One region of the Variovorax sp. FG153 genome, then DNA from elsewhere that is predicted to be linked to it. Evidence: predicted binding sites of a transcription regulator. Region 1 holds the regulator's gene; each other region holds the start of a gene.

Region 1 (7,578 bases):
CGAGGCGGCGAACACCGCGTCGCGCGCGGCCACCACGAAGTCGCAGGCCAGCGCGAGCGAGAAGCCCGCGCCCGCGGCCGGCCCCTCGACGGCCGCGATCACCGGCTTGGGAAAGGTGCGGATCGAATCGATCCAGTTGTGCAGCCCCTCGATGCTCTCGGCCTGTACCGAGCGCTCGCGCTGCCGGTTGGCCTGCAGCCGCTGCAGCGAACCGCCGGCGCAGAACCACGGGCCTTCGCCCACGATGACCACGCTGCGGATCTCGCTGCTGTTCTCGGCGCCGTTGAGCGCCTCGATGCCGGCGGCATAGATCTCGGGACCGAGCGCGTTGCGCTGGCTGGGGTTGGCGATCGTCAGCACCATGGTGCGACCTTCGCTCGTGCTCTTGAGTTCGGCGGTCATGTCGCGGCTCACTCTTCCTCGTGCAGCAGGCTCAGGCCCAGCGCGCCGCGGCGGCGCAGCCACGGGCTCGGGCGGTAGCGCGGATCGCCGTAGACGGTCTGCATGTTGAACAGCACCTCGAGCATGTTGGTCGGTCCGTAGAGGTTGCCCATGGCCAGCGGGCCGCGCGGATAGCCGAGGCCCAGCTGCACCGCGGTCTCGAGGTCGCTTGGCGTGCACACGCGCTGCTGGCACATGTCGGCCGCGATGTTGACGATGGTGCCGATCACGCGCTGCGTGACGAAGCCGCCGCTGTCGCGGATCACGCTCACCGCCTTGCCGTCGCGCGCGAAGAGGGCGTGGGCTGCGTCGCGCATGTCGCGCCGCGTGGCGGGGTTGGTGGCGAGCACGCGGCGCTTGCTGGCCGCGTCGTCGATCAGCATGTCGATGCCGACCGTGCGCGTGGCATCGAGGCGGTCGACGGCCGCGACGGTGGTGACATCGAAGCCCAGCGGCGCGACCAGGATCAGCGATTGCGGCGAGGCCGTGGCGCCGCTGTCGATCTGCGCGCCCAGCGTGTTGACCAGGCGCAGCAGCTCGGCGCGGCGCGCGGCGCGTGGCGAGACCCACACGGCGGGCAGGGTGTCGAGCTTCGGCGCCGGTGCCTCGGGCGCTTGCTGCATCGCGCCGTCCTCGTAGCGGTAGAAGCCTTCGCCGGTCTTGCGCCCCAGCGCGCCGGCCGCGAGGCGCTGCGCGGTGATCACGCTCGGGCGGTAGCGCGGCTCGTCGTAGTACTGGCGGTAGATCGACTCCATCACCGGGTGCGAGACGTCGAGCGCGGTCAGGTCCAGCAGCTCGAAGGGGCCGAGGCGAAAGCCCGCCTGCTCGCGCAGGATGCGGTCGACGGTCACGAAGTCGGTCACGCCTTCGCCCACGATGCGCAGTGCCTCGGTGCCGTAGCCGCGGCCGGCGTGGTTGACGATGAAGCCGGGCGTGTCCTGCGCCTGCACCGCGCTGTGGCCCATCTGCGCGGCATAGCCCGCGAGCCGGGTGCAGACCTCGGGCGCGGTCTTGAAGCCGGCCACGACCTCGACCACCTTCATCAGCGGCACCGGGTTGAAGAAATGGAAGCCCGCGAAGCGCTCGGGGTGCTTGAGGCCGGCCGCGATCGCGGTCACCGAGAGCGAGGAAGTGTTGGTGGCCAGCGTCGCATCGGGCGCGACGATGGCTTCGAGCTCGGCGAACAGCTTGCGCTTGACCTCGAGGTTCTCGACCACGGCCTCGATCACGAGATCGCAGCCGGCCAGCGCCTGCGCCGAATCGGCGATCTTCACGCGCGCGATCTGGGCATCGCGCGTGGCCTCGTCGATGCGGCCCTTCTCGTGCAGCTTGTTCCATTGGGCGACGATGGCATCGCGCCCGCGTGCCGCGGCGCCCTCGAAGCTGTCGAGCAGCAGCACCTCGCTGCCGGCCTGGGCCGCGATCTGGGCGATGCCGCGCCCCATGGCACCGGCGCCGACGACGCCGATCCGGGTGTAGTTCACTGTCATGTGTGGCTGGGGTTTTTCAAAGGTTGAGAGGTATCGGGCGAGCCGTCCGCGCGCGTGCGCACGCCGTCCGCTGCAGCAGCGATTTTGCAGTCTGGCGGGAGAAGGGTTTCCCCGGTGTTTCTCGGGGAGGCCTGCGGGCGCCGGTGCGACGGGGTTTCGCCGCGCCGTTCAGGCCGGCCGGCGGCTGCGGTCGATGCTCGCGCTGAGCACGATGGCGACCAGCAGCAGCGCGAGCCCGACCCAGCTCATCCAGTGCATGGCGTCGCGCGCCAGCAGCCAGCCGCCGAGCGCGGCGCCGAAGGCCTGGCCGATGTAGATGCCCGAGCTGTTGAGCGCCACCGAGCCCGGCGCCAGCGCGGGCGCGAGGCCCACCAGCCGCGCCTGCTGCGCCGAGTTGGTCGAGAAGCAGCCCAGGCCCCAGGGCGAGACCACCACCGCGATCCAGAACAGGCTGTCCGCCAGCGGCCAGAGCGCCAGGCTCAGCGCGATCAGTCCCGTGGTCGCGAGCACCATGCGGCCCGCGCCCGCGCGGTCGATGACGCGGCTCACGACCATGTTGCCCAGCAGGCCGCAGGCGCCGAACCAGCCCCACATCAGGCTCAGCGCGGTGGCGTCGGCGCCGAAGCGCTGCTTGAGGATCGGGCCGAAGTAGCTGAACAGCACGAACTGGCCCGCGCCCTGCAGCGCGGTGATCGAGACGATGCCCATCAGCACCGGGCTGCGCAGCACGCGCGCCCAGGCCGCGGCCGTGAGCGCCGCTGGCCGGATGCCGTTGGGCAGCGTGAGCCACACCGAGACCGCGCTCACGATGCTGAGCGCCGAGATCGCGAGGAAGGCCGCGCGCCAGCCGAAATGGCCGCCGATCAGCGCGCCGATGGGCAGGCCCAGCACCGAGGCCATCGACCAGCCGAGGAAGACGAAGGTGACCGCGCGCCCGCGCTGTTCGGGCGGCACCAGCATGCCGGCGCAGGCGGCCGCCTGGGGCGTGAAGATGGCCGGAGCGATCACCGCCAGCATGCGCACCGGCAGCAGGGCGCCGAAGCTCGGCATGAAGACCGACACCGCGTGCCAGGCGGCGTACCACAGCATCGTGAGGGCCAGCAGCCGGCGCCGGTCCCAGCCGGCCACCGCGGCCGCGAGCAGCGGCGCGCCGAGGCAGGTGACGAAGGCCGCGGCCGTGATCAGCTGGCCCGCGGTGGCGGCGCTGACATCGAGCGAGACGCTGATCTCGTTGAGCGTGCCCGGCACCACCATCACCCCGGTGCCGATCACGAAGTTGCCGGCGAGCAGCGCCCAGAGTGCGCCCCTCGGCGCCGGCTGGCTCACGGCTTCACCGCCGGACCTGCAGTGCGCCGGGGTTGACGATGTTGGTGGGGTTGCCCTTGATGAAGCTCACGACGTTGTCGAAGGCCTGGCCGAAGTACATCTCGTAGCTCTCCTGCTCCACGTAGCCGATGTGCGGCGTGCAGATGCAGTTCTCGAGGCGCAGCAGCGCATGGCCCTGCAGCGGCGGCTCGCTCTCGAACACGTCGATCGCCGCCAGCCCGGGACGGCCGCGGTTGAGCGCCGCGAGCAGCGCATCGGACTCGACCAGCTCGGCGCGCGAGGTGTTGACGAACAGCGAGGTCGGCTTCATGCGCGAGAGGTCCTCGAGCGTGATCAGGCCGGTGGTCTCGTCGTTAAGCCGCAGGTGCACCGACAGCACGTCGGCCATCGCGAAGAACTCCTGGCGGCTCTGCGCCACCTGGAAGCCGTCGGAGCGTGCCTTGGTGCAGCTCGCCTCGCGGCCCCAGATCACCACCTGCATGCCGAAGGCCTGCCCATAGCGCGCGACGAGCTGGCCGATGCGGCCATAGCCCCAGACGCAGAGCGTCTTGCCCTTGAGCACCGAGCCGAGGCCGAAATTGGGCGGCATCGAGGCCGACTTGAGCCCCGACTGCTGCCAGGCGCCATGCTTGAGGTTGCTGATGTACTGCGGCAGCCGGCGCATGGCCGACATGATCAGCGCCCAGGTCAGTTCGGCCGGCGCCTGCGGCGAGCCCGAACCCTCGGCCACGGCCACGCCGCGCTCGGTGCAGGCGGCCACGTCGATGTGGCTGCTGATACGGCCCGTCTGCGAGATCAGCTTGAGCTTGGGGAGTTTCTCGATCAGCTGGCGCGAGATCTGGGAGCGCTCGCGGATCAGGACGATCACGTCGGCGTCCTTGAGGCGCACCGAGAGTTGGCCGATGCCCTTGACGGTGTTGGTGTAGACCTTGGCTGCGTAGGCATCGAGCTTCGAAGCACAGTGCAGCTTGCGCACCGCATCCTGGTAATCGTCGAGGATCACAATATTCATGGCATGCCATTGTGCCTCGCAGCATGGAATCGGCGCGCCGTAGAACGTTTGGATACGGCCCTGCCGCCCTCGAGGGGCGAAAACGGGGCGAAGGCCGGAGAAGCGGCTCGAAGGCCGGGCAAAGGGCGAGGTTGCCCATGGACCCGGCCCCGAGGCGGCGCGCGAGACGCGCCGAAGGACGCTTTCAGTGCAGGTGCGCGGGGCGGGCCGCCCCGGCGGGTGCTTCGAGCGCTTCGAGCGCGGCGAGGCGATCGAGCTCGGCGCACACGTCGGCCATCCGGCCCGAGATCACCACCCGGTTGCTGTTGCGCGCGCCGCCCTGCTGGCGATCGACGAGACGAACCACCCGCAGCGGACGCGAGGGCGCCTGCGCCACGGGCGTGGCCGGGAATGCGTTCGGGGCGCCATCGCCACGAGCCGCGCGCGACGGCCGTACCGACACGTAGCGCAGCTCGCTGGCGCACAGGCTCTCATCGTTGCGGCGCGCGGGGCGGGCGGGCAGCCAGCGGTTCGCGAGCGATTGCAGCGGCATCCAAAGATCGACGAAGGTGAGGAGGGCGATTCCCATGTGAACTCCAAGAAGGTTTGAGGTTGAACACAGGCAGGATTCGTTGTCATCGGGCGCAGCAGGGTGATGGCGACCAAGCGCCATACGCCCGCCACCTGCGGCGACCGGATGGGGTATGCGAGATGCGGATCCGCGAAGCGGCTCGGCGATGCAGACCGCCGGGCCGGCTCGGCGGGGCTACATCAGCATGGTGTTTCGGATCAGGCCGACCGCGAGGCCTTCGATTTCGAAGGGTTCGCCGGGTTGGACCACGATGGTCGGGTAGTCGGGGTTCTCGGCGTGCAGCTCGATCACCTGCTTGTTGCGCTTGAGGCGCTTGACGGTCACCTCGTCGCCGAGGCGCGCCACCACGATCTGGCCGTTGCGCGCCTCCTTGGTGGCCTGCACGGCGAGCAGGTCGCCGTCCATGATGCCGGCGTCGCGCATCGACATGCCGCGCACCTTGAGCAGGTAGTCGGGCTGGCGCTGGAACAGCGTGTTCTCGACGTAGTAGGTCTGGTCGACGTGCTCCTGCGCGAGGATCGGCGAACCGGCGGCGACGCGGCCGATGAGCGGCAGCGCGAGCTGAGCCATGCCGGGCAGCGAGAGCGAGAACTGGCTGTTGCGCGACTCGGCCAGCGAGCGCAGCGCATCGCCCTTCAGGCGGATGCCGCGCGAGGTGCCGCTCACGAGTTCGATGACGCCCTTGCGGGCCAGCGCCTGCAGGTGTTCCTCGGCCGCGTTGGCGGAGCGAAAGCCCAGCTCGCTCGCGATTTCGGCACGGGTGGGCGGCGCCCCGGTGCGGGCGATGGCGCTCTGGATCAGATCGAGGATCTGCTGCTGGCGGGCGGTAAGCTTCACGGCGAACTGCATGGTGGTTCCTTGCGGCACTGGCTGAACATCCAGTACCTGTATTTTTAACCAGTTTTTCAAAGTTGGCAAGCGATGGCGACTTCTTCCCCCTCGAATCCGCGGCGCGTGGTGGTGCTCGGCACCGGCGGCACCATCTCGGGCCGCGCGGCGAACAGCGGCGACAACATCGGCTACACCGCCGGCGAGGTGGGCGTGGCCGACCTGCTTGGCGGCATCGAGGCGCCCGCTGGCGTGACGCTGGCGGCGGAGCAGGTGGCGCAGGTCGACAGCAAGGACATGTCCTTCGCGATCTGGCGCGCACTGGCGCTGCGCTGCGCCCACTGGCTGGCGCAGCCCGACGTGGCCGGCGTGGTGATCACCCACGGCACCGACACGCTCGAGGAAACCGCCTTCTTCCTCCAATCGGTGCTGGCGCCGCGCAAGCCCATCGTGCTGACCTGCGCCATGCGCCCGGCCTCCGCGCTGTCGCCCGACGGTCCGCAGAACGTGCGCGACGCGATCGCCGTGGCCGCGACGCCGGATGCGCAGGGCGTGACCGCGGTCTGCGCGGGCACGGTGCTCGGTGCCTTCGACGTGCAGAAGGTGCACACCTACCGGCTCGATGCCTTCGACGCGGGCGACGCGGGGCCGGTGGGCTACGTGGAGGAGGGCGAGGTGCGGCGCGTGCGCGACTGGCCGGCTTCGGAAGCAGGCGCGGTCCTTGACCGTCTTCCCGAGGACGAGGCTGCATGGCCGCGCGTGGAGATCGTGACGAGCCACGCGGGCGCGAGCGGTGCGGTGATCCGTGCCTTGCGCGCCGACGACGCCGCCATCTCGCCGCTGCGCGGCCTCGTGCTGGCGACCACCGGCAACGGCACGCTGCACCATGCGCTCGAGGCGGCCGCACTCGAGGCGCAGGAGGCCGGCATCGCGGTGCTGCGCGCCACCCGCTGCACGCAGGGGCGCATCCTGGCGAAGCCGGGCGACAAGCTGCGCGACGCGGGCACGCTGACGCCGGTCAAGGCGCGCATCGCGCTGACGCTCGCGCTGATCTGAAAACGGGGGGCAAAGAAAAAGCCGCGTCGCGGGACCCGGGGCCCGCGCGCGGCTCGCGATTCGAGCCGGGGCTCAGCTGCTGAGTGCGGCCAGGGCGCGCTGCGTGATCTCTTCGACCGTGCCCACGCCCTGGATGGCGCGGTACTTCGGCGCGGCGGCCGGATCGGCCTTGGCCCAGGCCGAGTAGTAGTCGACCAGCGGACGCGTCTGCTGGCTGTAGACGTCGAGCCGCTTGCGCACGGTCTCTTCCTCGTCGTCCTTGCGCTGGATCAGTTCCTCGCCGGTCAGGTCGTCCTTGCCTTCGACCTTGGGCGGGTTGAACTTGAGGTGATAGGTGCGTCCCGAGGCCGGGTGCGAGCGGCGGCCGCTCATGCGTTCGATGATGTCGCCGAAGGGCACGTCGATCTCGAGCACGTAGTCGAGCTTGACGCCCGCGGCCTTCATCGCGTCGGCCTGCGGAATGGTGCGCGGGAAGCCGTCGAACAGGAAGCCTTCGGCGCAGTCGGGCTGGGCGATGCGTTCCTTCACGAGATTGATGATGAGGTCGTCGCTGACCAGCGCGCCCGCATCCATCACGGCCTTGGCCTGCAGGCCCAGCGGCGTGCCGGCCTTGACGGCGGCACGCAGCATGTCGCCGGTGGAGATCTGCGGAATGCCGTACTTCTGGCAGATGAAGGCCGCCTGCGTGCCTTTGCCCGCCCCGGGCGCGCCCAACAAAATCAGTCTCATGGTGTCCTCGGAGGGTTCTTGGATTTGTGTCGCGTCGCGCACGCACTCCTCGACAAAGACAGAGTGCGGCGGACGGAATTGCGTCGAGGATAGCACGCGGCCCCGTGAACAATTTCGCCGGACAT
Region 2 (7,578 bases), on a different contig from region 1:
CAGAACCACGGCGTTGCTGCGCTACTGTGGCCCTTCGTTGATCGCCCTGGCACAGCGCCATGACGAGTTCGCCACGCAACCGCCGTCGTCGATTTCCCCGGCGACCATCGACATGGCGTCACTCTCCGTGCGTGAACGGCAGGTCGCCGAACTTCTTTGGCGCGGCCACACGGCCAAGGAGGTCGCCCGCGCGCTGAACCTCTCGCCCACCACTGTGCTGACCTACAAGTCCCGTCTCTTCGAGAAGACGAACGCCGCCAACCTCAAGGAATTCCTGCTTCGCTCGCCCGGCCGAGTTCACGGCGCAGTTCACTAGTCCGGACTTCGCATCCTGCTGGTTTAGCAAGCCTCGAGAATCGCTGTCTCCCCGTGCATGGTGTTGAACCCGAAGGAGGCGTCACAGCGACGAAGTTGGGATTCATCGCGTCCGGGGTCCTTTGTCATGGGCCAGAGCCGTCGGGTCCGGGCGGCGCTCGGCCTGTGCCTTCCAACGCTCTGCGAGCCATCTGGCGTCGGTCTGCACTGCGGGCATGCTCGCGACAAAGCGATCGACCTGCACTGCCAGTTCGGCCTCTCCCTGCCGGCGCAGCTGCTGGGCCGTGGCGCGCCAATCATGGAGGACTCCTTGTCGCGTGCGCTGCATCGCCTCGAGACCGTGATCGATGACGTGCTCCTGGGTGCCGAGGAGGTGAAGCACTTTTTCGATCTTGGCTTGCATGAAGGTGGAAGTCTTTGGCGCCTGATGCTGGCTTTTCTCTGCCGGCGGCAACCGAGCGGCCGCTTGGAGCGCCTGCAGGCGGTGATGGACTGCCGTACTGTAGGGGGTGCGCATCTGTCCACGCACCTGCCTGGCGGTCGCGTTCGCCGTCACGCCTTCCTCGCGCAGGAGTGCCGCGAACTGCTCCCGCCACTGCCTGAGCGTGGCTTTGTAGATGCACAGCCGCTTCGTTGGCTCGTACTCCTGCTCGCTTTTGACGACCAGATGGACGTGCGGATGCGCCTGGTCGACATGCAAGGCCATGGCGTATCGGTGGCGCTGCCCGAAGTTCGTGCGTGCGAATGCGCGCACGGTCCTCAGCAGCTTGTCCGACGGCGTCCCTTGCGGCATCGATAGCACGATGTTGTGAGCGACCTTGGGACGGCTGTCCGTTTGACCTTTGCGCGGCTTGGACTTGTACTGACCTTTGCAGAGATCCAACTGCCAGTCGCTTGCGAGTTCGCGAGCGGCGTTTCTTCCTTGATGGGTGCGTCCTTCGTCGTCTTCGAGGGGGAGTTTCCCCTGCCGGCCGATGTAGTCCAGATGGACCTGAACGCTGGAGGCGTCACGTCCGCCGCCGGTCACTTTCACCATCACCTCTGGTGCACGATCGACCGTACGTCGGATCTGCGCGATCTCGTCGGAACTGAAGCGCAAGACGTCGCCTGGCCCCTTGCGGCCATAGCTCACGATGTCCAGCGACATGTCGGGGGTGGTCCCGAACGGTGCGGCGCCTTGCCGACTGGCTTGCGCGTTTCTCGCGGGCATTTCAGTCCTGCGCGCCGGTTTCCCAGCAAATCAGGTTTTTGCGAACAACGGCCGCCACTTCTTCGCGCGCTGTTTCCACCTGGCTTCGGACCTCCTCAAGCAACTCGCCCACTGCCGTGGGCACTCCGACCGGCGTGTTCGGCGTGCCGAACGACTCGAGTTGTCGTCTTAGCGCGGCCAGGTGCGCGCAGAGGACCTTGAGCTGTGTCAGTTCGCAAGGGGGTGGCACCGCCGAGCGGCGTACATGGTTGCGCACCAGCAGGACCAAATAGCTGCTGAGCTTCATGCTGCATGCTTCGGCACGTAGTGTTGCCAAGGCGCGGTCACCCGGCCGAAGGCGAAGTGCGACGCGAGGCAGGGTTGAATCGTCCGCCTCGAGTGCAGGCGTTGCATCGTTTTCGGAGTGGTCCTGTTCGTCTGAGTTCGAACTCTTGAGAACCTCGTTCACCATCCGTACGAGCAGGTGTGACTCGCTGAGGCCATGAAGTGCTGCCAGCGCGGAAAAGCGTGCCCGAGTTTCCGATGACACGCGGGTTCGGATCATGCTGGGGCGACAGTTGGAAGTCATTGCGCGACGACAACGTTCGATAGTTCAGTTGAACTCTATCGATTCTCTGTCGACGGACAAGGACTTTGCGGTCGAACCCTCGAAGGCGTGCGCGGAAGCGCTCGCGCCAACGACGCTGCTGGGCGAGGTACCGCGCGGTTCGAGCTAAGTGTTGATAGCGTATCGCTCTGGCACTTATCGGAAATGGTAGTGGTTCAAAATGTGCTCCCACCCCAAGCTCGCGGCCTGAACGAGCTCGCCGTGATGCCCAGAATGCCGAAAGCCACCCGAACTGCTGAGCAGCTGCAAGAGCTGCTACTGGAGAGAATCAGTCGAATCCCAGGTCTTCGAGGCGAAGACACGGACGTCTACAGAGGCGGCGTGATCTGGATGGAGGCCGGCGAGGGGTACCCGAACTGGACCGTCCGCGTCATGAGCGATCGAGGTACGCATCGCAATGACATCGCTCGTGCCATCCGCGAACTCCAGTTGAAGTTCGATCTGGAGGCATGAGAGGTGCCGGCATGAGGATCAGACTCTGTGCATGCTCACCGCCCTCTTTGCGTCAGGAGCGGCGGCCTCTGATGGTTTTCCATGTGGAATTGCCAGCATCAAGCCGCTCAGAGGCACCGTTGAATTCGCTTCAATGGTCAAGCCTACTGGTACATCACGGCGAGCCAGCTCCAGTACATAAGCGGATCAAAAATCATTGTCAACATCGAGGATGGCGAAAACTTTCCCTCCGTTGAAGCGGATGCTCTGTATGTCCCAGACGGTTAGCAACTGCAGCTCTGGATTCCACACATGTCTTGCCGAGTCCGTGTCAGCCTGAACACAGAACTGCCAGGCGTGTACGTGACTGAGAGCACGGCGGGCGTGCTTGGCAAATCAAACACTGGAGAAGTTTTTTACCCTTTGCGTGACCTGCAGACAGGACGGATGACGGTCAGTCGTCCAATTATTGCCGGTGTGGCCAGACACGTGCCCTAAAACCGCCGCGCTGCCTTGGCAGCGAGCTCATGCAGTGGGGTTGGGGTGTAATTCTTGGATCAACTCGACAAACGGCGTGCGGTTCTGGGGGCTCGGTTGAGATCCCGTCCCATGCGCTACAGCCGTTGCCATCCTGTTCAGATTGGCTCACTTATGCTCGGTGAGTGAGCGTCCAAGCGCTCAGCAATGGCCGCTTTCTGAGGCAGTCCAAACGCGGTCGCAAGCCATTGGGCAGCAGTTCTGGGTGCGAGATGCAGATCCGTAGGCCAGCGCTGCAGCGCATTCGCAGATGTCTGGGATACGATTGATGAGTTCTTGAACCTTCTGACTGGTAGGCAGGATTTGTCCGACGTTTTTGAACAGGTGCGGCATCGTCTCTATTCCATCGGGTATCGAATGTTGGCTTCCGCGCAAGAGGCAGAAGATCTGGTTCAAGACGCCTGGCTGCGATGGCATGAATTCCGCAGGGAGAGCCAAAACAAGGTGCTCAATGCCGAGGCTTGGCTCGTGACGATGACGACTCGGATGGCAATCGACCGGCTGCGCGCGGCGAAGCTAAGGCGCGAGACCTATCCAGGCTATTGGTTGCCCGAACCGCTGCTTGAGGATGACCACACCAATCCGGAGGAAATCTACTCGCTGGCCGACGACGTTTCTGTAGCATTTCTGATTCTTCTTGACCATCTCTCACCAGAGGCCCGCGCCGCATTTCTTCTGCGCGAGGTCTTCGATGTTGACTATGACCAAGTAGCTCAAATCTTAGGGAAAACAGAAGCGGCAGCGCGACAGATTGTGCACCGTGCACGGCGCGAACTGGAGAAAGCTCGCGCAAAAGATCCGCGCCCGCCGGCATTGCCCGTACGCAACGAGCACCAACACCAGGTGCTGCGGGACTTCGCTCATGCGATTTCACGTGGCGACTTCGCGGGGCTGCAAGCTCTTCTTGGCGAACACGCTAAGCTGTTCAGTGACGGCGGTGGCTTGGTCCCGAGCTTTGGTACGCCTCTTCTGGGCGCACGTCGCATCGCTTTGATGTACTTTGCATCACACCGCCGTTATGGCGGGGCGATGCAGGTCCAACTGGTGAAGCTCAATGGTCGATGGGGCCTATTGCGCTACATCGACGGGCAATTGGAATCGGCGCAGTCCTTTGAGATCGGCGACCAGCAGATCCAAAAGATCCATGTGCAGCGCAACCCAGAAAAGCTGGCGCGTCTTGCCGCCACTCTGGTTCGCTTGCCTGCAGTCGTGTGATGGCAAGGGCTGGCCGTTATTCGACTTTCGCACGGGGTTTTAGACGGAAACTGACGCCGAGGCGGTTGATGGCGTTCATGGTTGCGATCGTGAGGGTAAGGTCGACCAGTTCCTTCTCGCTGAAGACGGCCGCTGCGGCTGCATAAGCTTCATCGGACGCATGCGTTTCACTGACCAGGGTCACTTCTTCGGCCCACGCGAGGGCTGCGCGCTCTTGATCCGAAAACAGGTAGGCCGCTTCGTGCCACACCGGGACCAGCACAGCCTTGTCGACCGACATACCCGACTTGATCAAATCGCGTGTGTGGATGTCGATGCAATGGGCGCAGCCATTGATCTGGGAGACCCGGAGAAAAACCAAGTCGATGAGCTGAGCCGGAAGGTCAGTGTCCTTGGTGACGAAGTGATGAAGGCCCCCAATGGCCTTCGCACCTTCGGGCGAGACTTGAAACCAATTTGCGCGTTGCATGATCTTTCTTTCCTTTTGTGTGAAGACTGGCAACATCACCAGCCTTCGCTTGTAAGACGGCCGACATCGACTTGTTGTGACATGCCCGCCGGAGCATTCCGGCATTCCCACCTTGAAGTCGTGGCTGCGATCGTTGTCGCGTTGCCAGTCATGTGTCAGCAGGCTTTTCTTGGTCCGGCGCCTGGAAGTTGAACGAAGGCTGCGGGCGCGACATTCCGCCCCAGTTCGGCCGCCAGTCGCGCTCCCCTTGTACCTCCCACGTGCCGTCGCGTCACTCGAAGACTTGCTCCTGATGTTCGCTAGGCGTTGCGTTGTGGCAGTACGCCTCTGGGGCCTGATGCAACGCACAGAAACTCCAGGGGTGCTGCGTTCGCACCTCAAAAACCCGCCAAATTTGTAACCCTTCTTGCTAAACGGCTGGAGGCTCAAGGATACTGTATTTCCATACAGTATTGGAGTCCACATGGCCGCCTCCCTGTCGTGGGTGGGTGGCGACGAAGCGCCCCCTGCCCGTTTCGCTTCCCATGCGCCGCGCGACCCGAAAGGCCGTCCGCTGCTCCTTCCGCCCGCGGTGGAATCCGCGATCTGGCGGGGGGATGCCCTGGGTAGCCCCGTGACCCGCATCGTCAGCAGTGGCTTCGAGGCCCTGGACGCAGAACTGCCCGGTGGTGGGTGGCCTTGCGGTTCGCTGACCGAAGTTCTGCAGGTGCAGGCGACGGTTCTCGAATGGCGGCTCTTCGCGCCCGCCGTGCGTGCGCTGGTCTTGCAAGGCAAGCAGATCGTGGTGGTGGGGCCTCCCAAGGCTCCGCATATCCCAGGGCTTGTTCATCTGGGACTCGACGAGCGTCATCTGGTCTGGATTCACGCGGACAAGCCCGTGGAGCGGCTGTGGGCGATCGAACAGCTGCTCAGGGCCAACGCAGCGGGCATGGTGCTGGGATGGGTGCCGCAGGCTCGTCAGGAGCAGATTCGTCGCCTGCAGGTTGGCGCGCAGAGCTGCGATGCGCCGATCATCCTCTTTCGACCGGCTGCGGCCGCGCACGAGGCGTCGGCCGCGCCGCTGCGCCTGCAAGCGCGATTCGGCATCGATTGGGAACTGCGAGTGCAACTGCTCAAGCGCAAGGGGCCCGCGCACGATACGGAGCTGCGTCTGCCATCGATCCCCGGTGGTCTGGCGGACATCCTCACGCCGCGCCTGCAACACCCGAGCCGTCTGATCGCGGCGCGTCATTCCAGAGAGTTCCCTCATGCTGTGGGCAGCATTGCTCCCGGGCAACCTGCCGGACGATCCGAAGCCGCGCACTGAAGCGCTCGACGGTCTGGCGACCTGGTGCCTGCAGTTCACCCCGCGCGTTGCCGTCCTCGAAGCGCTTTTGTCGTGTCCCGGCGTCGTGATGGAACTCGAGCAAAGTTTGCGACTGTTTGGCGGCAAGCGCCGGTTGGTGGAGCGGGTGCGCGAAGAGTGCGTCGATCTTGGCGTGCGACACCTCGCATGGGCGCCCACAAGCTTGGCCGCGCTCGCACTCGCGCGTGCGGGCCTGTCCAATGGCTTTGCGAAGCCCTTGGCGCAACTGTTGGATGCATTGCCGCTGGAGACACTCACGCAGGTCGCCGTGCACCAAGCCACACTGGCACGCCTGGGTTGCCAGACCTTGGGACAGGTTCGAGCCCTACCGCGCGGTGGCCTGAGCCGGCGCTTTGACGCGCAGTTGCTTGGAGCCCTGGATCAGGCGTATGGCTTGCGCCCTGACGGTCATGCGTGGACCCAGCTGTCGGAAACTTTCCATGCGAAGCTCGAGTTGATGGCGCGTGTGGAGCATGCGCCGGCGATGATTTTCGGTGCTCGTCGACTGATGCTGCAGATGGCGGGATGGCTTCTGGCACGGCGCTCAGGCGTGACTGCCTTCACCTTGCGCTGGTGCCATGACGCCATGCGCTCGAAGGCGGCAGGTGATGGCGGCGAAATGACCGTGCGAACAGCCCATGCCACGCGCGACACCGAACACCTGATGCGGCTTCTGGCTGAGCACTTGGTCAAGGTCGAACTGCTGGCGCCAGTGGGCGATCTGGAGCTGGTGACCAACGAGGTGCAGCCGTTGGAAGAAAAAAGCTTCTCCATGCTGCCCGAGACGAAGCAGTCGGGTGAGAGCCTGGCGCTCGTCCTCGAGCGCATCGCCGCACGCCTGGGGCCGGACCGCGTGTTGCGCCCGGTCCTCGTCGAGGACCACCGGATGGAATGGATGTGTCGTTGGCGACCGGCGCCCGAACGCGCGCCTCGCATCGGGTGCAGGCCGCTCGACGTGCCGCAGCCGACCTTCATGCTCGCCAAGCCGCTGCGTCTGGCCGTTCAGGACAACCGGCCGATCTACCAGGGTGTGCTTCAACTGCTGGCGGGCCCCCATCGCGTGGAGGGCGGCTGGTGGGATCGCACAACAGGTGTCGAGGCCGGCAACAACGAGGGAGCGTTTTCCGCCGTTCCGCCGCCGGAGACCACTCGCCATGTCGCACGCGACTACTGGGTGGCCGTGAGCGAGCATGCCGGTGTGCTATGGATTTTTCAGATGCGCCTGGCCCGGGAAGAGACCGCCTGGTTTCTCCATGGCACCTTCGCTTGAGGGCTCGAAATGCAACTGCCCCTCTATGCCGAGCTGAAGTGCTTGAGCAACTTCAGCTTTCTTCGTGGGGCAAGCCGCCCAGAGGAACTGGTCGAGCGCGCGAAGAAGCTTGGCTACTCGGCCTTGGCGATCACGGACGAGTGCAGCCTGGCGGGCGTGGTTCGCGCCCATGTTGCCG
Region 3 (7,578 bases), on a different contig from region 1:
GCTGCAGCAGTACGGACTGACCGCCTCCAACGTGGGGCAGAACGTGCTGATCGCGCTGTCGGGCAGCTCGCAGACGGCGCCGGCCTACTGGCTCAATCCGCAGAACGGCGTGGTCTACAGCATCGCGGTGCAGACGCCGCAGTACAACGTCGACTCGCTCGATTCGCTGCTCAACATCCCGGTCGGCGCGGCCGGCGCGGCGGCGGCACCCGGCGGCGCTCAGCAGCTGCTGGGCAACCTGGTCGACGCGCGCGCGGCGCGCCAGCCGGCAATCCAGTCGCGCTACAACATCGCGCCCGTGATCGACGTCTACGTCAGCGTGCAGGGCACCGACCTCGCGAGCGTGGCGAGCAAGGTGCAGGCGCTGGTCGACGAGATGCGGCCCAAGCTCTCGCGCGGCAGCCGCGTCGACATCCGCGGCCAGGTGCAGACCATGCAGTCCTCGTTCATCGGCCTGGGCGTGGGCCTGGCGATGGCGATCGTGCTGGTCTACCTGCTGATCGTCGTGACCTTCCAGTCCTGGCTCGACGCCGCGATCATCATCACCGCCCTGCCCGCCGCGCTGGCGGGCATCGCCTGGATGCTGTTCATCACCGGCACCACGCTGAGCGTGCCGGCGCTCACCGGCGCGATCATGACCATGGGCGTGGCCACGGCCAACTCGATCCTGATGGTGTCCTTCGCGCGCGAACGGCTGGCCGCGGGCATCCCGCCGCTGTCGGCCGCGCTCGAGGCCGGCGCCACCCGCATCCGCCCGGTGCTGATGACGGCGCTGGCCATGATCATCGGCATGATCCCGATGGCGCTGGGCCTCGGCGAAGGCGCCGAGCAGAACGCGCCGCTGGGCCGCGCCGTGATCGGCGGCCTGCTGTTCGCGACGGTGTCGACGCTGTTCTTCGTGCCCGCGGTCTACGCGGGCGTGCACAGCTGGCTCGCGCACCGGCGCGCCGCGCACGGCGGCGGCGCCCATCCGCCGGCCGGCGCCACCGCGCAGGAGCACTGAGCGATGCCCGCCCCATCCGATCTTTTCGACACCTTGTTCGACTTGTTGTACCTGCCGCGCGCCGAGCCCTCCCACGGCCGCGCGGCCCGCCACGGAAACGGCCCCGCGCCGTACAGCGCATGACAGAGCAACGCCATTCGGCCCTGGCCATCCACCCCATCGCCGCCGACGACGGCGACGGCCCCGAGCTGCTGCGGCGGCGCCAGATCGTGCGGCGCACCCGCTGGCTGGTGCTGATCGTGGTCGTGCTGCTGGCGCTCGGCGCGGCACGCACGGTGTTCGTGCGCATCGCCAACGCACGCGAGCTGCAGGCCAGCACGGTCGAGCATGCCAAACAATACGTGCAGACCGCGCTGCCGCGCACGCCCACGGCGGGCCAGAAGCTGGCGCTGCCGGGCACGCTGCAGGGCTACGTGCAGTCGCCGATCTCGGCGCGCGCCAGCGGCTACCTCAAGCGCTGGACCAAGGACATCGGCAGCCGCGTCGAGAAGGGCGAGCTGCTGGCCGAGATCGAGACGCCCGAGATCGACCAGCAGCTGTCGCAGGCTATCGCGGCGCGCAACCAGGCGGCCTCGGGCCTCGAGCTCGCGCAGAGCACGGCCGCGCGCTGGGAGAACCTGCGCAAGAAGGACGTGGTCTCGCAGCAGGACCTCGACGAGCGCCGCAGCGCCGTCGCGCAGGCCACGGCCAACGTGGCCGCCGCCGATGCCAACGTGCAGCGGCTCAGGCAGACCGAGGGCTTCAAGCGCGTGGTCGCGCCGTTTGCCGGCGTGATCACGCGGCGCAACGTCGACACCGGCGACCTGATCGATGCCGGCGCCGGCGGCGGCGCGGGCCGCGCGCTGTTCGTGCTGGCGCAGACCGATCCGCTGCGCGTGTACATCAACGTGCCGCAGGCCTATGCCCAGCTCGTGAAGGCCGGCCAGCCGGTGGTGGTGACGCAGGCCGAGCTGCGCGGCCAGAAGTTCAGCGGCCAGGTCGCGCGCACCGCGGGCGCCATCGACACCACGACGCGCATGATGCAGGTCGAGGTCTCGCTGCCCAACCGCGACGGCGCGCTGCTGCCGGGCGCCTACGTGCAGGTCGAGCTGCCGCTGGCCGCGAGCGGCACGCTCACGGTGCCGGCCAATGCGCTGCTGTTCCGTGCCGAAGGCACGCGCGTGGCGGTGGTCGATGCGCAGGGCCGCGTCGGCTTGCGGCCCGTGACGCTGGGCCGCAACTACGGCGAGAACGTCGAGGTGGTCGACGGGCTCGCGCGCACCGACCGCATGGTGCTCAATCCCTCCGACTCGCTGGCCGATGGCGACGTGGTCGCGGTGGCGCCCGATGCGCCGGCCGATGGCGCCAAGCCCGGCGCGGCACCGGCTGCAGCACCGGCGGCCGCCAAGAAGGAACCCGCGTGAGCATGCGCCGTCCCGCCCTCGCGGCGATCGCGCTCGCCGCCGTGATGCTGGTCGCGGGCTGTGCGGTCGGCCCCGACTACAAGGCGCCCGAAACCCCGCTGCCCGTGAGCTGGAAGCTCGAGGCGCCGTGGCGCGAAGGCACGCCCAACGACATCGCCGACAAGGGCCCGTGGTGGAAGCGCTACGGCGACCCGCAGCTCGACGCGCTGCAGGACCAGGCCGTGGCCGGCAGCCCCACGCTCGCCATTGCCGGCGCGCGGCTCGCGCAGGCGCGCGCCACGCTGGCCTCGAGCTCGGCCGCGCAGTACCCGCAGCTCGGCCTGGGCACGCGCGCTTCGCGGCTCAAGATCTCGGCCAACCGGCCGCTGACCAACTACAACACCGCCAATTCGTCGACGGTGCAGAACGACTTCGCGCTCTCGCTCAACGCCAGCTACGAGCTCGACCTCGCGGGCCGCGTGCAGCGCAGCGTGGAAGGCGCGACCGCCTCGGCCGAGCAGTCGGCGGCCGACCTCGCCAACACGCGGCTGCTGCTGTCGGCCGACGTGGCGAGCAGCTATTTCAACCTGCGCTCGACCGATATCGAACTCGACGTGCTGACGCGCTCGATCGCGCTGCAGCGGCGCGCGCTCGAGCTGGTGACGGCGCGCCACGACCTGGGCGCCGTCTCGGGCCTCGACGTGGCGCAGCAGCAGGCGCTGCTCGAGACCACGCTGACGCAGGTCGACGTGCTCAAGAAGCAGCGCGCGCAGTACGAGCATGCGCTCGCCACGCTGACCGGCACGCCCGCGCCCTCGTTCGCGCTGGCGACCGACCTGCGCGAGATCCGCCCGCCCGCGGTACCGCTGGGCGTGCCCTCCGACGTGCTCGAGCGCCGGCCCGACGTGGCCTCGGCCGAGCGCGCGATGGCCGCGGCCAATGCGCAGATCGGCGTGGCGACCGCGGCCTTCTATCCGAGCATCCTGATCGCGCCCACGGTCGGCGTCGACAGCCGGTTGATCGAGTCGCTGTTCGATGCGCCCAGCCTTCTGTGGTCGGTCGGCGTGTCGGCCACGCAGGTGCTGTTCGACGGCGGCCGCGTGCGCGCGGGCGTGGACTTCGCGAAGGCCGGCTATGACGCCACCGTCGGCAACTACCGCCGCGTGGTGCTGACCGCGATGCAGGAGGTGCAGGACGGCATCGACGGCCTCGCGGCGCTCGAGCGCGCGACCGCCCAGGCGCAGTCGGCCGTGGCCGCCGCGCGGCGCGTGCTCGACATGGCCAACAGCCGCTACGAGGGCGGTGCCTCGACCTACCTCGACGTGATCACCGCGCAGCAGTCGCTGTTGACGGTGGAACGCCAGGCCGCACAGCTGCAGGGGCAGCGCCTGCTGACCTCGGTGTTCCTCGTGAAGGCGCTGGGCGGCGACTGGTGCGGAGACAGCGGCGCGGACGCCGCGCTCGCCGCTAGAACAGGCTGCCCTGCCCCGGGTCGCCAGGTGGCCGAAAAGCGCTGAGGTCGAGCGCGATGCGCTCGCGGTTGAAGCCGATGCGCGCGGTCGCCTTCTCGAAGCGCTGGCGCAGCAGGTCAGCCCACAGGCCGGTGCCCTTCATGCGCGTGGCGAAGTCGGCGTCGTAGTCCTTGCCGCCGCGCACGTCGTGGATGCGCGCCATGATGCGATCCGCGCGCTGCGGGTAGTGCAGCGCCAGCCACTGCTTGAGCAGCGGCGCCACCTCCCAGGGCAGCCGGATCATGGTGTAGAACGCGCTGCGCGCGCCCGCCTCCCAGGCCGCCTCGAGCACCTGCTCCATGTCCTCGGTCACGAACGGAATCTGCGGCGCCACGCTCACGCCCACCGGCACGCCGGCCTCGGCCAGCGTGCGGATGGTGCGCAGCCGCCGGTGCGGCGCCGCCGCGCGCGGCTCGAGCTTGCGCGCGAGTTCGCCGTCGAGCGTGGTCACGGTCACGTACACCGCCGCCAGGCCGCGCGCGGCGGCCGGCGCGATCAGGTCGAGGTCGCGTTCGATCGCGCTGGACTTGGTCACCAGCCCGAAGGGGTGGTTGACCTCCGACAGCAGCTCGATCAGCGAGCGCGTGATGCGCAGCTCGCGCTCGATCGGCTGGTAGCAGTCGGTGGCCGTGCCGATCGCGATGTGGCTGGGCCGATAGCTCTTGCGGCCCAGTTCGCGGCGCAACACCTCGACCAGGTTGCGCTTGGCGATCAGCTTGGTCTCGAAGTCCAGCCCCGGCGACAGGTTGAGATAGCTGTGCGTGGGCCGCGCGAAGCAGTAGATACAGCCATGCTCGCAGCCTCGGTAGGGGTTGATCGAGCGGTCGAAGTAGATGTCGGGCGAGTCGTTCTCGTTCATGGCCGACTTCACGTCCTCGAAGCGCACCTCGGTGGCCAGCGGCTCGAGCTCGTCGGCCTCGGCGACTTTCTCCTCGAGCGTGCCCCAGCCGTCGTCGAAGGCATCGCGCTCGTCCTTCGAGAAGCGGTGCGCGAGCCGCGTGGCGGCGCCGCGGCCCTTGATGGCATGGATGGGGATGTGGGCGGCGGGTGGCATGGCGCGACTCCTTCGCGATCTCGATACTGTTTAAACGTACAGTATTTCACCATTCGCTCAGCCTTTGGCAATTTTTTAATTTCTTTCTTGACAGAAATTTCGGAAGTCCTAGACTCCAGCGCATGGAACTCACCGACATCCAACGCAAGTTCGTCCTCCACTGGGGCGAGATGGGCTCCATGTGGGGCGTCAACCGCACCGTCTCGCAGATCCATGCACTGCTGTTCGTGCACGGCAAGCCGATCCATGCCGAGGAGTTGTCCGACACCCTGGGCGTGGCGCGCTCCAACGTGAGCAACAGCCTGAAGGAACTGCAGGCCTGGAACCTGGTGCGCGTCACCCACATGCTGGGCGACCGGCGCGACTACTTCGAGACCAGCGTCGACGTCTGGGAGCTGTTCCGCACCGTGGTGCGCGAGCGCAAGGAACGCGAGTTCGACCCCACCATCCGCATGCTGCGCGAGATCGTCGCGAGCCCCGACTTCCAGAAGGAATCGGCCGATGCGCAGGACCGCATCCGCTCCACCATGGACCTGATGGCCAAGCTCGCCACCTGGGCCGACGAGATGCTGCGGCTGTCGCCCGGCACGCTCGACAAGGTGCTGACGCTGGGCGCGAGCGTGCAGAAGTTCGTCCGTGGCGATGCGCCCGCGCCCGCCACCGGCAAGGACGATCCCGACGCCCACCATGCGAGCCTGCCGATGATCTGAGGCCGGCTCTTTTTTTGCCCATTCATTTCTGTTTTGACAGAAATATCGAGAACGAAGAACACCATGTCCCGCTCCACCGCCATCGCCTACCCGCTGACCGTCTACTACGACGCCACCTGCCGCCTGTGCAGCGCCGAAATGGGCGCGATGAAGGCGCGCGACGCGGTCGCGCGGCTCGTTCTGGTCGACTGCTCTCCGCCGGATTTCGAGGCCGGCCCGGCGCCGCGCGAGGCCCTGATGACCGCGATCCACGTGGTCGATGCGGCCGGCCGCGTGCAGGTCGGCGTGCACGCGATCCGCGCCTGCCGCGAGGCGGTCGGCCTGTCCAACGGCGGCGCCCTGCTCGACCTGCCGCTGGTCGCGCCGCTGGCCGACCGCGCCTATGCCGCGCTGGCGCGCAACCGCCAGCGCCTGCCCGGCTGGTTCGTGACCCTGCTCGCCGGCCCGGCCGCGAAGGCCTCGCGCACCTGCGTCGACGGCCAGTGCCGGCTCTGACGTCCGCCCCCCATTCCCCCACCAGGAGTTCACCGCATGCCCAGCGTCTTCCAGCCCGACTTCCACCTGCCGCACACCGCCGAGGCCCCGGCCCCGGCCCCGGTCAGCCGCGCCGACACGCAGGACTACTTCACCGAGGTCGCCACCGACTACGGCGCCTGGAGCCCCAGCTACAACATGCACTTCGGCTACTGGCGCGCGGGCCTGAATCCGCTGCGCCGCGAAGGCATGCTGGTCGAGATGAACCGCGAGGTCGGCCGCGCGCTGCAGCTCGGCGAGCGCCCCACGGACGACGGCCGCCACTGCGTGCTTGACCTGGGCTGCGGCGCCGGCGCCACCGCGCGCACGCTGGTCGGCGACGACCGCCGCCTCTATGCCGTGACCGTCACCAACGTGGCGGTGCAGAACCGCATCGCCGCGCGCCTCGACGCCCAGGCCGGCGTGGCCGACCGCATGGCGCACCTCGAGGCAGACTACACGCGCACCGGCCTGCCGGCCGCGCAGGCCGACGGCGCCTGGGCGCTCGAGAGCGCCTGCTATGCCGAGGGCACCGCCAAGGCCGACTTCGTGCGCGAGGCCGCGCGCCTGCTCAAGCCCGGCGCGCGGCTGGTGGTGGTCGACGGCTTCCTGCTGCGCCGCGAGCCCGGCCGCCTCGCGCGCTGGCTGCACCGCCTGTGGGCCGACAGCTGGGCCGTGCCGACCCTGGCCGTGCGCGAGGACTTCGTGGCCGCGCTGCGCGAACATGGCTTCGAGGACATCGACGTGCGCTCGCTGCGCTGGCGCGTCGCGCCGAGCGCGCTGCACATCCCCGCGCTCGCCACCCGCTTCACGCTGGCCGAGCTCTGGAAGGCGCGCGGACGCCTGAGCCCCTGGCGCCGCAAGCACATCGTGGCCAGCTACTGCGCGCTCGCGCTGGGCATGTTCTGGCGCGACTTCGACTACTGCATGGTCAGCGCCACGCGGCGCGCCGACTGAGCCCGCACCCGCACACACACCGAAGAGGAGAAGGATCCCGATGCGCAACGAACCCGACGACGACACCCGGTTCTCCGGACTGGCTCCGATCGATGGCCCCGCACCTCCCGCCGGGGATCCGCCGAAGCGCCGCCTGCCCTTTCGCTGGTTCTGGCCGATGCTCGCCGGCGCGGCGATCGCCTTCGTGCTGCGGCTCGCGTTCAGCGGCGCGCCGGGCCACGGCTACTCGGCGATGCTGGGCACCTTCATCTTCCTCGCACCCGCGCTGTGCGGCGCGGTCACGATCTACGTCGCCGAGCGCATCGAGCGCCGCAGCTGGACCTACTACCTGGTCGCGCCCTGGCTGTCGACCGCGCTGTTCGCGCTGGGCACGCTGTTCGTCTTCATCGAGGGACTGATCTGCGCGATCGTGGTCGTGCCGGTGTTCGCCGTCATGGGCAGCCTCGGC
Region 4 (7,578 bases), on a different contig from region 1:
GGGCTCGAACACCAGCCGCACGGCGGCGTCCTTGCTCGACTCGTCGCGCACCACGTCGAGCACCGAGAGCATCGCGGCCTTGACCTGGGTCTGCTCGGTGCTCAGCGCCTTCTTGCCGGCCTTGACCTTGGGGTTGGTGATCTCCTCGATCTCCTCGAGCACCTTCTGCGTGCTCACGCCCGGCGGCAGCTCGTTGACCACCAGCTGCCACTGGCCGCGCGCGAGATCCTCGATCTTCCAGCGCGCGCGCACCTTGAGCGAGCCGCGGCCGATGCGGTAGGCATCGGCGATGTCGCCCGCGCTGCTGATGATCTGCGCACCGCCCGGATAGTCGGGGCCGGGCACGATGGCGAACAGCTCTTCCTCGCTGAGCTTGCCGTTCGACTTGATCAGCGCCACGCAGGCATCGGCGATCTCGCGCAGGTTGTGGCTCGGGATCTCGGTGGCCAGGCCGACCGCGATGCCGCTCGCGCCGTTGAGCAGCGTGAACGGCAGCCGCGCGGGCAGGAGGCGCGGCTCCTCGGTGCTGCCGTCGTAGTTGGGAATGAAGTCGACCGTGCCCTCGTCGATCTCGTCGAGCAGCAGGCTGGTGATGCGCGCGAGGCGCGCCTCGGTGTAGCGCATGGCCGCGGCGCCGTCGCCGTCGCGGCTGCCGAAGTTGCCCTGGCCGTCGACCAGCGGATAGCGCTGCGAGAAGTCCTGCGCCATGCGCACCAGCGCGTCGTAGGCGGCCTGGTCGCTGTGCGGATGGAAGCGGCCGAGCACGTCGCCGACCACGCGCGCGCTCTTCACGGGCTTGGCGCCCACGGTGCCGTTGGTGCCGCCGAAGCCCAGGCCCATGCGCGACATCGAATAGAGGATGCGCCGCTGCACCGGCTTCTGGCCGTCCGACACGTCGGGCAGCGCGCGGCCCTTGACCACGCTCAGCGCGTATTCGAGGTAGGCGGTCTGGGCATAGTCGGCGAGCGTGAGCGAGGTGCCGTCGCCGCCGTCGTTGTTGTCGTCGCCGGGAGGCAGGAGATCGAGCGGGGGTTGGGAGTCCATGGAAGAGCGGGTGAGAAAACGAAAAAAGGGGTGGCTTGCGGGGGCGCTCAGCCCAGCGTGAAGGCCTCGTGCACCGCCGACTGCACCGAGCCGCCGAGCACGGCACCGCCGCCGGCCACGTAGATCCAGTCGCCGATGACGGCGGCACCGACGGCGTGGCGCGGCGTGGTCATGGGCGCATGGCGCTGCCAGCTGTCGGCCACCGGATCGTAGCTTTCCATCTGGCCGAAGACCTTGGCCTGGCGCGGCACGCCGCCGACGAGGAAACCGCCCTCGCCGCCCATGGCGAAGAAGCGGTCGCGATAGACCACCAGGCCATGGCCCGAGCGCGCGGTGGGCAGCGGCGCACGCGGCTCCCAGGTGTCGCGCGCGGGAAGGTAGACGTGGTGCAGGTCGGTGTTGTACTCGAAGGTGTTGAAGCGCCCGCCGACCACGTGGATCAGGCCGCCGTGCGCCACGCAGCCCACGTGATCGCGCGCGCCGGGCAGCGGCTTGCGCGCGCTCCAGCGGTCGGCCTTCGGGTCGTAGACCTCGTGCCAGCCCACGCTGGCGCGCTCGGCCGCGGGCTCGGAGGCGCCGCCGATCAGGTGCAGCTGCCCGTCGAGCACCACCGCGGCGGCCGCGCCGCGCGGACGCGGCAGCGGCGCGATGGGGGTCCAGCGGTTGGCCGCGATCTCGTAGACGTAGGCGTTCGTGTCGGAGCGCCGGTTCTGCTCGACGAAGCCACCGAGCGCGTAGACCCGGCCGCCGTCGGCCGCCACGGCGACGTGGTTGGCGCCGCGCGGCAGCGGCGCGCCGTCGAGCCAGCGGTCGGCCTGCGGGTCGTAGATGTGGTGGTAGTCGCGGTTGACCGCGCCCTCGCCGTAGCCGCCGACCACGTGCATGCGGCCCTGCGCGGCCGTGGCCCAGGCCATCTCGCTGCGCGGGAGCGGCAACGCCGCGCGTGCCGCCCAGCGCCCCTGCGGGCCGCGCGGCGCGGGGCTGTCGGTGACGCGCTGCGACTCCTGCTCGGGCGTCATGTGGTGCGGCACGCCGCCCTGCAGCCGCGCGTAGGGCTCGGCCGAGGACGGCACGGGCTGCGGCGCCGCGTGCGAGGCGGGATGCTGGGCGCGCGCGGCACCGCTCAGCGCGGCGGCGCCGGCCAGGACGAAATCTCGACGTTGCATCGCGGTCTCCTCGTTCTTGGGGTGGTCGGGGCGGGCGAAGGCGCTCGCTCGCGGGACGCCGTGCTCACGACAGCGGCGAAGCGGGGAGATCGCCGGTGCCGGCATCGGCCGCGGGCGGCGCGGCCGACTCGGGCACGGCCGGCATCGCCGGCAGGCCGCGCGGCGCATCCGGGGGCATGTTGCCGCGGCCGATCGCGCCGCCGGCGGGCACCGTCATCTCCATGCGGATGCGCCCCGGCGTCTTGCCGCCGCGCAGGCCGCCGCCCCGGGCCACCGAAGGCTTGAGGTAGGCATAGAGCTGCAGCACCGTCTGCACGTAGTTCTGCGTTTCCTTGTAGTTCGGGATCTTGTTGCCCGCGCGCTGCACCGCGCCCTCGCCCGCGTTGTAGGCCGCCAGCGCCAGCTCGATCTGGCCCGGGAACATCGCGATCAGGTCGCGCAGGTAGTGCGAGCCGGCGGCGATGTTGATGCGCGGGTCGAACAGCTTCTTCTCGAGGCTCGCGCGCTTGTCGCCCGCCACGCCGTAGCGCTGCGCGGTGCCGGGCATCAGCTGCATCAGCCCGCGCGCGCCCTTGGGCGAGACGGCCTGGGCGTCGAAGCCCGACTCGGTGGCGATCAGCGCCTGCAGCAGTTCGTAGTCGATCGCGTGCTTGTTCGCGGCATCGCGCAGCGCGCTCTTGGCGATCTTGTAGCTGGGCGAGGCCTCGAACATGGCCAGCAGCGTCTGCGAGGCCGGCGACACCTTGCCGTCGAGCTTGCGATCGCCGCGGCCCAGGCGACCGAGCGGCGAGATGCCCTGCGTGGTGTCGAAGCTCTGGCCGTCGCGGAAGAACACCTGGTAGCGCTCGTCGACCTTCTCGGCCGCGAAGTGCGCCACGCCGTTGGCGTCGATGTAGCCGTAGACGTCAGCGGCGCGCGCCGGCCCCTGCAGCGCGAGCAGCAGGAAGGCCAGGAGCAGCGAAGGCTTGAGGAGGGACATGCGGGGTGGAATCAAACATCGATGTCGACGTCGTCGGCGCGCAGTTCCATCAGTTCGCGCCGCGCCGCCGCTTCGCCCTTGCCCATGAGCTTGGTGATCTCGCCCTGGGTGGCACTGAAGTCGAAGCGGCCCAATTGGACCTGCATCAGGCGCCGGGTGTCCGGATTGAGCGTGGTTTCCCACAATTGTTCCGCGCTCATTTCGCCCAGGCCCTTGAAGCGGCTGATGCTCCAGGCGCCTTCGCGCACGCCGTCCTTGCGCAGTTTGTCGAGCGTGGCGGTCAGTTCGCCCTCGTCGAGCGCATAGACCTTGGAGGCCGGCTTCTTGCCGCGCGCGGGCGCGTCGACCCGGAACAATGGCGGCTTCGCGACATACACGTGGCCGGTTTCGATCAATTTGGGGAAGTGGCGGAAGAACAGCGTGAGCAGCAGCACCTGGATGTGCGAGCCGTCCACGTCGGCATCGGAAAGGATGCAGATCTTGCCGTAGCGCAGGCCGCTGAGGTCGGGCGTGTCGTCGGGGCCATGCGGATCGACGCCCACGGCCACCGAGATATCGTGGATTTCGGTGTTGGCGAACAGCCGGTCGCGCTCGACCTCCCAGGTGTTGAGCACCTTGCCGCGCAGCGGCAGGATGGCCTGGCTTTCCTTGTCGCGGCCCATCTTGGCGCTGCCGCCGGCCGAGTCGCCCTCGACCAGGAAGACTTCGTTGTGGCCGATGTCCTTGCTCTCGCAGTCGGTCAGCTTGCCGGGCAGCACGGCCACGCCCGAGCCCTTGCGCTTCTCGACCTTCTGGCCCGCGCGCTGGCGCGTCTGGGCTGCCTTGATCGCCAGTTCGGCGAGCTTGCGGCCGTAGTCGACGTGCTGGTTGAGCCACAGCTCGAGCGCCGGGCGCACGAAGCTCGACACCAGCCGCACCGCGTCGCGCGAATTCAGGCGCTCCTTGATCTGGCCCTGGAACTGCGGATCGAGCACCTTGGCGCTGAGCACGTAGGAGGCGCGCGCGAACACGTCCTCAGGCAAGAGCTTCACACCCTTGGGCAGCAGCGAGTGCAGCTCGATGAAGCCGTTGACCGCCGTGAACAGGCCGTCGCGCAGGCCGCTCTCGTGCGTGCCGCCGGCGCTGGTGGGAATCAGGTTGACGTAGCTCTCGCGCACAGGCTGGCCGTCCTCGGTGAAGGCCACGGCCCAGTCGGCACCCTCGCCCTCGGCGAAGTTGTCGGCGTTCTTGTCGGCATGGCCGCTGCCCTCGAACAGCGGGATCACCGGATCGCCGTTGAGCGTCTGCATCAGGTAGTCGCTCAGGCCGCCCTTGTAGAGCCACTGCTGCGTTTCCTTGGTCTTCTCGTTGACCAGCGTGACGCCCACGCCGGGCATCAGCACCGCCTTGCTGCGCAGCAGGTGGGTGAGCTCGGCCATGGGCAGCGCGGAGGACTCGAAATACCTGGCGTCGGGCCAGGCGCGCACCGTGGTGCCCTGCTTGCGCTCGCCGGCCTCGAGCCTGCGCACCTCGAGCGGCTCGATCACGTCGCCGCCGCTGAAAGTCAACTTGGCCACCGAGCCTTCGCGGTGCGTCGCCACCTCGAGCCGCTTCGACAGCGCATTGGTCACCGACACGCCCACGCCATGCAGGCCGCCCGAGAAGCTGTAGGCGCCGCCCGAGCCCTTGTCGAACTTGCCGCCCGCGTGCAGCCGGGTGTAGACCAGCTCGATCACGGGCGCCTTCTCTTCAGGATGCAGGCCGAACGGAATGCCGCGGCCGTCGTCCTCGATGCTGACCGAGCCGTCGGCGTGCAGCGTGACCTTGATCTTCTTGCCGTGGCCCGCGAGCGCTTCGTCGGCCGCGTTGTCGAGCACTTCCTGGATGATGTGCAGCGGGTTGTCGGTGCGGGTGTACATGCCCGGGCGCTGCTTGACGGGCTCGAGGCCCTTGAGCACGCGGATCGAGCCTTCGGAGTAGCCGGAGGCGTCGGAGGAACTGGTTGGAGTCTTGGGGGGAGTCGCCATGGGGGCGGATTGTAGTCAGTCGCCAGGGAAATGACTGGATGCGCATACAGGTGCGCGGCCCGATGCGGTTTTGATGCGATTCACGCATCGATCGGCCGCCGATAAATCATCAATGGCTGTCGCCGCCGGCGCGCATGCCAAAGCCGGCTCTTGGCTACAGTCGCCGCATGCAATCGCCTTCCACTCCCACCCTCTCGATCAGGCAGGTGCTGTTCTGCGGCGCCATGATCGTCACGCTCTCGATGGGCATCCGCCATGGCTTCGGGCTCTGGCTGCAGCCGATCACGCAGGCGCAGGACTGGAGCCGGCAGACCTTCTCGTTCGCGCTGGCGATACAGAACCTCTCGTGGGGCATCTTCGGGGTGTTCGCGGGCATGCTGGCCGACCGCTTCGGCGCGTTCCGGGTGCTGATCGGCGGCGCGGTGTTCTACGCACTGGGCCTGCTGGGCATGGCGCATTCGCCGACGCCGCTGCTGTTCACCTTGAGCGCCGGCCTGCTGATCGGCGCGGCCCAGGCCGGCACCACCTACGCGGTGATCTACGGCGTGATCGGGCGGCAGATCCCGGCCGAGCGGCGCTCGTGGGCAATGGGGGTGGCGGCCGCGGCCGGCTCCTTCGGCCAGTTCCTGATGGCGCCGGTCGAGGGCCGGCTGATCGGCCAGTTCGGCTGGCAGACCGCGCTGGCCGTGGTCGCCGTGCTGGTGCTGGTGATCGTGCCGCTGGCCTTCGGCCTGCGCGAGCCCCGGAGCGAAGCCGCGACCGCGCACCGCGAGCAGTCGGTGCTGCAGGCCGTGGGCGAGGCCTTCCGCTACCCGAGCTTCGGCCTGCTGATGGCCGGCTATTTCGTCTGCGGCTTCCAGCTCGCCTTCATCGGCATCCACATGCCGACCTACCTGCGCGACAAGAGCCTGCCGGCCGACGTGGCCGGCTACGCGCTGGCGCTGATCGGCCTGTTCAACGTGTTCGGCACCTACACCGTGGGACTGCTGGGCCAGAAGCTGGCCAAGCGCAAGATCCTGGCCGCGATCTACTTCGCGCGGGCGGTGTCCATCGCGCTGTTCCTCGTGGTGCCGACCTCGCCGCTGAGCGTCTACCTGTTCTCGGCCGCGATGGGCTTCCTCTGGCTCTCGACCGTGCCGGCCACCAACGCGATCGTGGCGGGCATCTTCGGCGTGGCCCATCTCTCGATGCTCAGCGGCTTCGTGTTCCTGAGCCACCAGGTCGGCTCCTTCCTCGGCGTCTGGCTCGGCGGCTACCTCTACGACACCACGGGCAGCTACGACGTGGTCTGGTATCTGGCGATCGCGCTCGGCGTGTTCGCGGCGCTGGTCAACCTGCCGGTGCGCGAGAGCGCGATCGCGCGCCCGGTGGGCCGGCCCGCCGCGCATGCGGGCTGATACGCGGGCTGAGCCGGGATCACAATGGCGGCCATGACACCCCTCTCGCGCCAACGGCTCGCACGCACCGGCTGGTTTGCCGCCGCGGCGCTGGCGCTGGCGGGCGTGTTCAGCCTCTACACCCACCCCGAATTCGCGGTGATGCTGGTCGACCAGATCTGGTCGTGCTTCTGACCGATCGCGCGCCCGGCGGGCGCAAGGCGCCATGAAAGATGTAACCAATCCCCCTTCGCCGGTCCACGGCCTGTCGGCGCCCTCGGAATGGATCGTGCGCTGGAGCCACCTGCTCGCGCCGGGCGCCACCGTGCTCGACGTGGCCTGCGGCGCCGGCCGCCACATGCACTGGTTCGCGCAGCGGGGGCACCCGGCCACGGGCGTCGACCGCTCGGCCGAAGCCACGGCGGCCGCGGCCGCCTTCGGCACGGCCGTCACCGCCGACATCGAGGACGGCCCCTGGCCCTTCGCCGGCCAGGGCTTCGGCGCGGTGGTCGTCACCAACTACCTGTGGCGGGCGCGGCTGCCCGACATCGTCGCGGCCGTGGCGCCCGGCGGCGTGCTGCTCTACGAGACCTTCGCGGCGGGCAACGAGAGCGTGGGCAAGCCCTCGCGGCCCGACTTCCTGCTGCGCCCGGGCGAACTGCTGGCTGCCTGCGACGGGCTGCGCGTGGTGGCCTACGAGGACGGCTTCTTGAGCGAGCCGGCGCGCTTCGTGCAGCGCATCGCGGCGGTGCGGGTGCCCGCCGCCGCGGCGGACCTGCCGGCGCGCCATCCGCTGAAGGCCGCCTGACCACCCCCTCGGGACCCGGGGCCGCCCGGGTGGCGGGCAGGGGGTGCGCTATTAGAATGCGTGCTTTCGTCCACGACAAAGAGATTCCCCCTTGGAGCAACTCACAGGCAGCATCGTCGCGCTGGCCACGCCGATGCACGACGACGGCAGCGTTGACTATCCCGCGCTGCGCCGGCTGATCGACTGGCACATCGACGAA

What was found. Region 1 encodes LexA, which represses DNA repair genes until DNA is damaged. Its sites were predicted from a motif close to ACTGTATNNNNATACAGT; they were not measured.
Region 2: a site for LexA is predicted at 5,219-5,236, ahead of imuA (translesion DNA synthesis-associated protein ImuA). Genes of this name have one in related genera too.
Region 3: a site for LexA is predicted at 4,976-4,993, ahead of ACODT0_RS03355 (PA0069 family radical SAM protein). Genes of this name have one in related genera too.
Region 4: a site for LexA is predicted at 5,229-5,246, ahead of ACODT0_RS28770 (DNA topoisomerase IV subunit B). Genes of this name have one in related genera too.

The regions. Positions count from the first base shown of each region.
Region 1 covers NZ_JBMDKG010000049.1:13,784-21,361, reverse strand. Annotated here, with positions in the region: gene ACODT0_RS34535 (oxepin-CoA hydrolase, alternative type) at 1-402, opposite strand, end outside; gene ACODT0_RS34530 (3-hydroxyacyl-CoA dehydrogenase) at 411-1,931, opposite strand; gene ACODT0_RS34525 (MFS transporter) at 2,100-3,257, opposite strand; gene ACODT0_RS34520 (D-2-hydroxyacid dehydrogenase family protein) at 3,262-4,269, opposite strand; gene ACODT0_RS34515 (hypothetical protein) at 4,454-4,837, opposite strand; gene lexA (transcriptional repressor LexA) at 5,015-5,689, opposite strand; gene ACODT0_RS34505 (asparaginase) at 5,762-6,724, shown strand; gene adk (adenylate kinase) at 6,797-7,453, opposite strand.
Region 2 covers NZ_JBMDKG010000060.1:8,182-15,759, forward strand. Annotated here, with positions in the region: gene ACODT0_RS37500 (LuxR C-terminal-related transcriptional regulator) at 1-316, shown strand, start outside; gene ACODT0_RS37505 (relaxase/mobilization nuclease domain-containing protein) at 419-1,462, opposite strand; gene ACODT0_RS37510 (hypothetical protein) at 1,527-1,811, opposite strand; gene ACODT0_RS37515 (hypothetical protein) at 2,346-2,585, shown strand; gene sigJ (RNA polymerase sigma factor SigJ) at 3,378-4,316, shown strand; gene ACODT0_RS37525 (carboxymuconolactone decarboxylase family protein) at 4,333-4,785, opposite strand; gene imuA (translesion DNA synthesis-associated protein ImuA) at 5,249-6,091, shown strand; gene ACODT0_RS37535 (Y-family DNA polymerase) at 6,033-7,400, shown strand; gene ACODT0_RS37540 (error-prone DNA polymerase) at 7,410-7,578, shown strand, end outside.
Region 3 covers NZ_JBMDKG010000002.1:61,796-69,373, forward strand. Annotated here, with positions in the region: gene ACODT0_RS03340 (efflux RND transporter permease subunit) at 1-1,003, shown strand, start outside; gene ACODT0_RS03345 (efflux RND transporter periplasmic adaptor subunit) at 1,123-2,406, shown strand; gene ACODT0_RS03350 (efflux transporter outer membrane subunit) at 2,409-3,902, shown strand; gene ACODT0_RS03355 (PA0069 family radical SAM protein) at 3,853-4,950, opposite strand; gene ACODT0_RS03360 (GbsR/MarR family transcriptional regulator) at 5,073-5,660, shown strand; gene ACODT0_RS03365 (thiol-disulfide oxidoreductase DCC family protein) at 5,724-6,155, shown strand; gene ACODT0_RS03370 (SAM-dependent methyltransferase) at 6,192-7,130, shown strand; gene ACODT0_RS03375 (SRPBCC family protein) at 7,171-7,578, shown strand, end outside.
Region 4 covers NZ_JBMDKG010000033.1:55,706-63,283, forward strand. Annotated here, with positions in the region: gene parC (DNA topoisomerase IV subunit A) at 1-1,044, opposite strand, end outside; gene ACODT0_RS28760 (Kelch repeat-containing protein) at 1,092-2,210, opposite strand; gene ACODT0_RS28765 (lytic transglycosylase domain-containing protein) at 2,275-3,189, opposite strand; gene ACODT0_RS28770 (DNA topoisomerase IV subunit B) at 3,201-5,195, opposite strand; gene ACODT0_RS28775 (MFS transporter) at 5,363-6,592, shown strand; gene ACODT0_RS28780 (hypothetical protein) at 6,626-6,766, shown strand; gene ACODT0_RS28785 (class I SAM-dependent methyltransferase) at 6,798-7,379, shown strand; gene dapA (4-hydroxy-tetrahydrodipicolinate synthase) at 7,471-7,578, shown strand, end outside.